DNA from 2 places in the Sinomonas sp. T428B genome. Region 1 is predicted to be linked to the other one. Evidence: predicted binding sites of a transcription regulator. Region 1 holds the regulator's gene; the other holds the start of a gene.

The links. The regulator LexA, encoded in region 1, represses DNA repair genes until DNA is damaged. The targets are predictions, from matches to a motif close to TCGAACANNTGTTCGA.
Region 2: a site for LexA is predicted at 1,949-1,964, ahead of ruvA (Holliday junction branch migration protein RuvA). Genes of this name have one in related genera too.

What each region holds. Positions count from the first base shown of each region.
Region 1 covers NZ_JBRAZR010000001.1:1,490,323-1,493,720, reverse strand. Annotated here, with positions in the region: gene ACUYMY_RS06920 (histidinol-phosphate transaminase) at 1-611, opposite strand, end outside; gene ACUYMY_RS06915 (LysM peptidoglycan-binding domain-containing protein) at 671-1,033, opposite strand; gene lexA (transcriptional repressor LexA) at 1,382-2,089, shown strand; gene ACUYMY_RS06905 (ATP-dependent DNA helicase) at 2,126-3,398, opposite strand, start outside.
Region 2 covers NZ_JBRAZR010000001.1:2,073,050-2,076,447, forward strand. Annotated here, with positions in the region: gene yajC (preprotein translocase subunit YajC) at 1-77, opposite strand, end outside; gene ruvB (Holliday junction branch migration DNA helicase RuvB) at 207-1,289, opposite strand; gene ruvA (Holliday junction branch migration protein RuvA) at 1,282-1,932, opposite strand; gene ruvC (crossover junction endodeoxyribonuclease RuvC) at 2,169-2,810, opposite strand; gene ACUYMY_RS09525 (YebC/PmpR family DNA-binding transcriptional regulator) at 2,832-3,398, opposite strand, start outside.

The DNA.
Region 1 (3,398 bases):
AACTCGGCGTAGGCCTCGTCGACGATCACGACTGTCTGGCTCCCTTCGCCCGCGGCGTACACCTCCTCGACGACGTCGAGCCCGAGCGCGGTCCCGGTGGGATTGTTCGGCGAGCACAGGATGACGATGCTCGGGGCGTGCTCGCGGACCTGCCGGGCGGCAGCCTCGGCGCTGAGGCCGAAGTCGGCCTGGCGCTCGCCCTTGATGTACGCCGTGCCGGTCCCGCTCGCCAGGAGCGGGTACATCGAGTACGTCGGGGGGAAGCTCAGGACGGAGCGGCCCGGGCCCCCGAACGCCTGGAGGAGCTGCTGGAGGACCTCGTTCGAGCCGTTCGCGGCCCAGACGCGGTCGGGGCCGAGCCCGTGGCCGAGGTACTCGGCCAGGGCCTCGCGGAGCTGCGTGAACTCCCGGTCCGGGTAGCGGTTGAGGCCGCCGGCGACCTCGCGGACGGCCTCGACGATCGCCTCCTGGACGTCGGCCGGGACCCCGTACGTGTTCTCGTTGACGTTGAGCTGGATGGGAACGTCGATCTGGGGCGCCCCGTACGGGTGCTGGCCGCGGAGGTCGTCGCGCAGGGGCAGGCGGTTCAAACGTTCGAGCTGGTCGTCCACCGGTCCAGCCTACGCCAGCTCCGCGGGCCGGCCGCATTCATGACCGGGGCCTCCAGGGCTCAGCCGGCGACCGGGACGAGGAGCTGCTCGCCGGGCACGACCCGAGAGCCGCCGAGGTCGTTGAGCTCGCGGATCTGGCCGATCGTGACCCGCGGGTCCTGGCCCGGGGCCGTCCGGGCTGCGATCGTCCAGAGGGACTCGCCGGGCCGGACGGTGACGGTCACCGCCTGGCCCGGGCCGGCCAGTTGCTCGTCGCTGGCATGCGCTGGGGCCATGAGCGCCGCCCACAGGGCGAGGACGGCGAGGGCGAGCAGGCTCAGCGGGATGACGATGAGGACGATGCGGCCCCGGCGGGTGAGCCGCAGCCGGGGCGGCCGAGCGGCCTCGTGGTGGCGGGCGACGGGCGGGATCGCGTGTGCCATGGTCTGCCTTCCCCTGCGTCCGGCCCGCGCCTGCCCCCCGCCAGGAGAACAGGATCCCGATGCTCGAACACAGCTTTTCGAACGGATCTTCGAACGTGATGGACCTTTCTTAGCAGGTGCCGTCGAATCCTGTCCAGACTCGGTCGAACACATGTTTGAAAGGCTCGGCCTCGTGGCCTACGGTGGGAGGAGCACCGGGCCTCCGCCCAGCTGCCGCCCTCCCGGCGGGAACACTGCATCTGATTGCATCGTGCCGAGGGGGTCCGACAGTTCTCGGCGGACCCGGCGCCGGACGGGTGGAAGAGGCCGTGGCGCAGCGCGCGGGCGGCGATCAGGGAGGCAGGACGGATGGCACCACGGACGAAGGCGGCCAAGGGGCTCACGGCGCGCCAGAAGAGGATCCTCGAGACAATCCAGCGTTCCGTCCAGCACGTCGGGTACCCGCCGTCCATGCGCGAGATCGGGGACACGGTGGGCCTCGCGAGCCTGTCCAGCGTGACCCACCAGCTCACCCAGCTCGAGAAGCTGGGCTACCTGCGCCGCGACCCGAAGCGGCCCCGCGCGATGGAGGTCCTCATGCCGCTCACGCTCGACGAGGGCGAGCTCAGCATGGCCGGCGAGGTCCCGGCCGGGCTGCGCGGCGTGGACGGTGTCCCGGTCGAGGAGATGGCCGGGGCCGCGGACACCGCGATGGTCCCGCTCGTCGGCCGGATCGCCGCGGGCGGCCCCATCCTCGCCGACCAGGTCGTCGAGGACGTCATGCCCCTCCCCCGCCAGCTCGTGGGGTATGGCGAGCTCTTCATGCTGCGTGTCAAGGGCGACTCGATGATCGACGCCGCCATCTGCGACGGCGACTGGGTCGTCGTCCGCCGTCAGGGCAGCGCCGAGAACGGCGACATCGTCGCGGCCCTCCTCGACGACGAGGCCACGGTCAAGACCTTCCGCCAGCGGGACGGGCACACGTGGCTGCTGCCGCAGAACACGCGCTACGAGCCGATCCTCGGCGACCACGCCACGGTCATGGGCAAGGTCGTCTCGGTCCTGCGCTCCGTCTGATCCCGCTCCCCGAGAACCTCTTCCCCGAGGACCCGCTCAGCCGGCCGCGGCGAGGCGCTCGAGCGCGCTGAGCACGACCTTGCGGTCGGTCGTGCCCCACAGCGGGGGCAGCGCCCCGCGCAGGAACCCGCCGTAGCGCTCGGTCGCGAGGCGCGAGTCCAGCACGGCAACGACGCCGCGGTCCGCCGTCGAGCGGATGAGCCGCCCCGCGCCCTGCGCGAGCCGTACGGCCGCGTGCGTCGCGGAGACCGACATGAAGCCGTTCCCGCCCGCCTGCGCGACGGCGCGGGAGCGCGCCGTCATGAGCGGGTCGTCGGGCCGCGGGAACGGGATCCGGTCGATCACCACGAGGCGGCACGAGGGGCCGGGCACGTCCACGCCCTGCCATAGCGACATCGTCCCGAACAGGCACGTGTCCGGCTCGGCCGCGAACTGCTTGACGAGCGCGCTCATCGACGAGTCGCCCTGGCACAGGATCTCCGTCTCGAGCCGGCCCCGGAGCTCGTCGGCCGCCTCCTCGGCGGCCCGGCGCGAGGAGAACAGGCACAGCGCCCCGCCCCGGGACGCGCGCAGGAGCGCCTCGAGCTCGTCGAGCGCCTCGGGCGAGACGCCGCGGCCCGGCTTGGGCAGGTGCCGCGCGACGTAGAGCATGCCCTGTTTCGGGTAGTCGAACGGGGAACCGACGTCGACCCCCGTCCAGCTCGGCGCGCCGGGGCCGAGCAGGCCCAGCCCCCCGGCCGTGGGCTCGAACGCCGAGCCGATCGCGAGGGTCGCGCTCGTGAGCACGACCGTGCGGTCGGCGAAGAGCCCGTCGCGAAGCCTTCCGCCCACGCTCAGCGGGGCGATGTTGAGCATTGCCGGGGCGTCCTCGTCCGGCGGCGCGTAGCCGGCGACGGGGTCGAAGGTCCCGGCGCGCGTGACCCAGACGACCTCCCTGTTCGCCTCGGCGTCCAGGATCCGCTCGCACACGTCCACGAGCGCGGCGAGCCGGGAGCGCGCGACCTGCCGCCCGCCGTCGGCCGTGTTCTGCCCCTCGCCCGGTTTCGACTCCGACAGGGCGACTCGGCACGCGTCCCGCACGAGCGCGACGTCCTGCGCCTGCTCCTCGGTGAGCCCGCGCGCGAGCAGCCCGGTCGGCGCGGAGGCGAGCGAGAGCTCGAGGCCGGCGGCCGCGGCGTGGATGGCCTCCACACCGATCCCGCAGTGCTTGCGCGCGCTCGAGGCCGCGGCCGTGACCATGGCGGCCGAGAGCTGGGCGCTCACGGCGCCCGTGACGCGGTCGGCGAGCTCATGCGCCTCGTCGACGACC
Region 2 (3,398 bases), 580 kb from region 1:
TGCTGCTGGGCCTTCTTGTTCCGGCGGAACATCGAGAAGATGAAGAAGGCGAAGACGGCCAGCAGGAGGATGGTCATCAAGTCCATGAGAGGTCCAATCTGTCGGAAGGCCCGGGAGGCGTGCGGCCGCCTGCGGGCACAGCATAGTGGCCCCCGCCGTGGCGGGAGGCGTGTACCCAGTCTAAGCGCACGGGCTTGGCCGGGCGCTCAGGGAGCGGCGTCGGAGGAGTCCTCCGGGCCCTCCTCTGAGCCCGGGCCAAAGAGGGTTGCGCTGTCCGCGAACGGGGCGCCCGCGGGCACCGGCAGTCCGAGATGCGCGTAGGCGAGCGGGGTCGCGATGCGGCCCCGCGGTGTGCGGCCCATGAGACCCTCGCGCACGAGGTATGGCTCGGCGACGGTCTCGACCGTCTCGGGCTCCTCCCCGACGGCGATCGCGAGCGTCGAGAGTCCCACGGGCCCGCCGCCGAACTTCGTCGCGAGGGCCGTGAGCACCGAGCGGTCGAGCCGGTCGAGCCCCTTGGCGTCCACCTCGTACATGTCCAGCGCCGCGGCAGCGGAGCGCGCATCGATCTCGGCGATCCCGTGCACGAGCGCCCAGTCGCGGACGCGCCGCAGGAGGCGGTTGGCGATGCGGGGCGTCCCCCGGGACCGCCCTGCCACCTCGGTGAAGCCGGCGGAGGTCACGCGGAGGTCGAGGAGCCCCGCAGAGCGGCGCAGCACGAGCTCGAGCTCCTCGACGGAGTAGAACTCGAGGTGCCCCGTGAACCCGAACCGATCCCGCAGGGGGCCGGGCAGGAGCCCGGCCCGGGTCGTCGCTCCAACGAGGGTGAAGGGCGGCAGCTCGAGCGGGATCGCCGTCGCGCCCGCGCCCTTGCCCACCACGATGTCGACGCGGAAGTCCTCCATCGCCATGTAGAGCATCTCCTCGGCGGGCCGCGACATGCGGTGGATCTCGTCGAGGAAGAGCACCTCGCCCTCGGTGAGCGAGGACAGGATCGCGGCGAGATCGCCGGCGTGCTGGATGGCGGGGCCGGAGGAGATGCGCAGCGGGGCGTTCATCTCCGCCGCGATGATCATGGACAGCGTCGTCTTGCCGAGGCCGGGCGGGCCGGACAGGAGCACGTGGTCCGCCGTGCGGCCCCTCAGGCGGCTGGCCTCGAGCACGAGCGAGAGCTGCCGGCGCACGCGCGCCTGGCCGACGAACTCGTCGAGGAACTTGGGCCTGAGCGCCGCCTCGATGACGCGCTCCTCGGGCTCCTCCCCGCTCGAGACGAGGGACGCCTCAGCCACGGGCGCCCGCCTTCACGCCGGGCCTCGCGCCCTGTCCGAGCCAGCGAAGCGTCGCGCGGAGGATCTCGGGGACACTCCCCGTCTCGGCGAGCTCGGGCTGGTCGGCCAGCGCCCGGTCGATGTTCGCGGATGCGTCCTTCTCGCTCCAGCCGAGCGAGGCCATCGCCTCGACGACCCGGGCCCTCCACGCCTCCTCGCCGGCGGCGGCCGGCAGCACGGGGGCGGGCTCGCCCGGGGTGCCGAGGGGCACGAGCTTGCCCTTGAGCTCGAGGACGAGGCGTGCGGCGACCTTGGGCCCGATCCCCGGGACCTTCGTGAACGCCTTCGAGTCCTCGGAGTGCGCCGCGACGCGGACCGCTTCGGGGCTGTGCACGGCGAGCACGGCCAGGGCCAGACGAGGCCCGACGCCCGAGACCCCGAGCAGCACCTCGAACACCTCGCGCGCGCCGGGATCCTCGAAGCCGAACAGCGTGAGCGAGTCCTCACGCACCACGAGGTACGTGTGCACCGTAGCCTCGGCACCCTCGCGCAGGCCGGCCAGAGTCTGCGGCGTCGCCCAGAACGCCATGCCGACGCCGTTGACATCGATCACCGCCGAGGACAGGCCAACATGGGCCACGGGCCCGCGGAGGAAGCTGATCACGAGAACTCCTTGTCACCCGAACATATCTACGAGAACTCTAGCGGCCGACGGCGCCGGGCTGGCTCATCTGCCGCGGCGCGCCCGCCCTTTCCGCCACCCTGGTCCTGCTCGGCTACCTGCCGCGGCGGGCTTTCGCTTCCGCCCGCCCTTTCCGCCACCCTGGTCCTGGTCGGCTTATCTGCCGCGGCGGGCTTTCGCTTCCGCCCGCCCTTTCCGCCACCCTGGTCCTGCTCGGCTTATCTGCCGCGCCGCGCCTTCGCTTCCGCTTCCTGCCACGCCCTCTGCGCCGGCGTCAGCGCCGTCGCCGTCATTGCCGTCGTGCGCCCGACGGCGGATGGCGAGCCGGGCGCGCTCCCCCGCCACGCGTGGGCCAGGGCGAGCGCGAGGGCGTCGGCGGCGTCGGCCGGGCGCGGCGGCGTCTCGAGCCGGAGAATCTTGGTCACCATCCGCGTCACGGCGGCCTTGTCCGCCCGCCCGCTGCCCGTCACGGCGGCCTTGACCTCCGACGGCGTGTGCAGCGCGACCGGGATCCCGCGGCGGGCAGCCGCCGCGATGATGATCCCCGAGGCCTGCGCGACGCCCATGACGGTGCTCACGTTGAGCTGGGAAAAGACCCGCTCGACGGCGACGACCCCCGGGGTGTAGCGGTCGAGCCACTCCTCCATCGCGCTCGCGATCGCGAGCAGGCGCGCGTCGAGGGGCTGCTGGGCGTCCGTGCCCACGACCCCGACGCCGACGAGGGTCGCCGTGCGGTCGCGGTGGATGTCCACGACCCCGAGCCCGCAACGCGTGAGGCCCGGGTCCACGCCCAGCACGCGCAGGGGGGACCCGGGCCTCACACGGGTGCCGTCGGCGGTCCCGGCGGCGTCGTCGGGCATCCGGGCAGGGCCGGCCATTCCTCAGTCGTCCTCGAGGGCCGCCATGACCTCGTCGCTCACGTCCGCGTTCGTGTACACGTTCTGCACGTCGTCGAGGTCCTCGAGGGCGTCGACGAGGCGCACGAACTTGCGTGCGCCGTCGGCGTCGAGCTGGACCTCCATGGAGGGGACGAACTCGACCTCGTCGGTCTCGTACTCGATGTGTCCCTCGGTGAGTGCGTCGCGAATGGCCTGCAGGTCCGCCGGCTCGGAGTAGACGATCCAGTTCTCGCCGCCGTCCTTGACCTCCTCGGCGCCCGCCTCGAGCACGGCCATGAGGACGTCGTCCTCGGAGAGGCCGTTCTTCGGCAGGCTCACGACGCCCTTGCGGGTGAAGAGGTAGTTGACCGAGCCCTGGTCCGCCATGCTGCCTCCGTTGCGGGTCACGGCGAGGCGCACGTCCGCAGCGGCGCGGTTGCGGTTCTCGGTGAGGCACTCGATGAGCAGCGCGGAGCCCTGGGGGCCGCGGGCCTCGTACATGATCTCCGTGTACTCGATGGCCTCGCCGGTCAGGCCCGCCCCGCGCTTGATTGCGCGGTCGATGTTGTC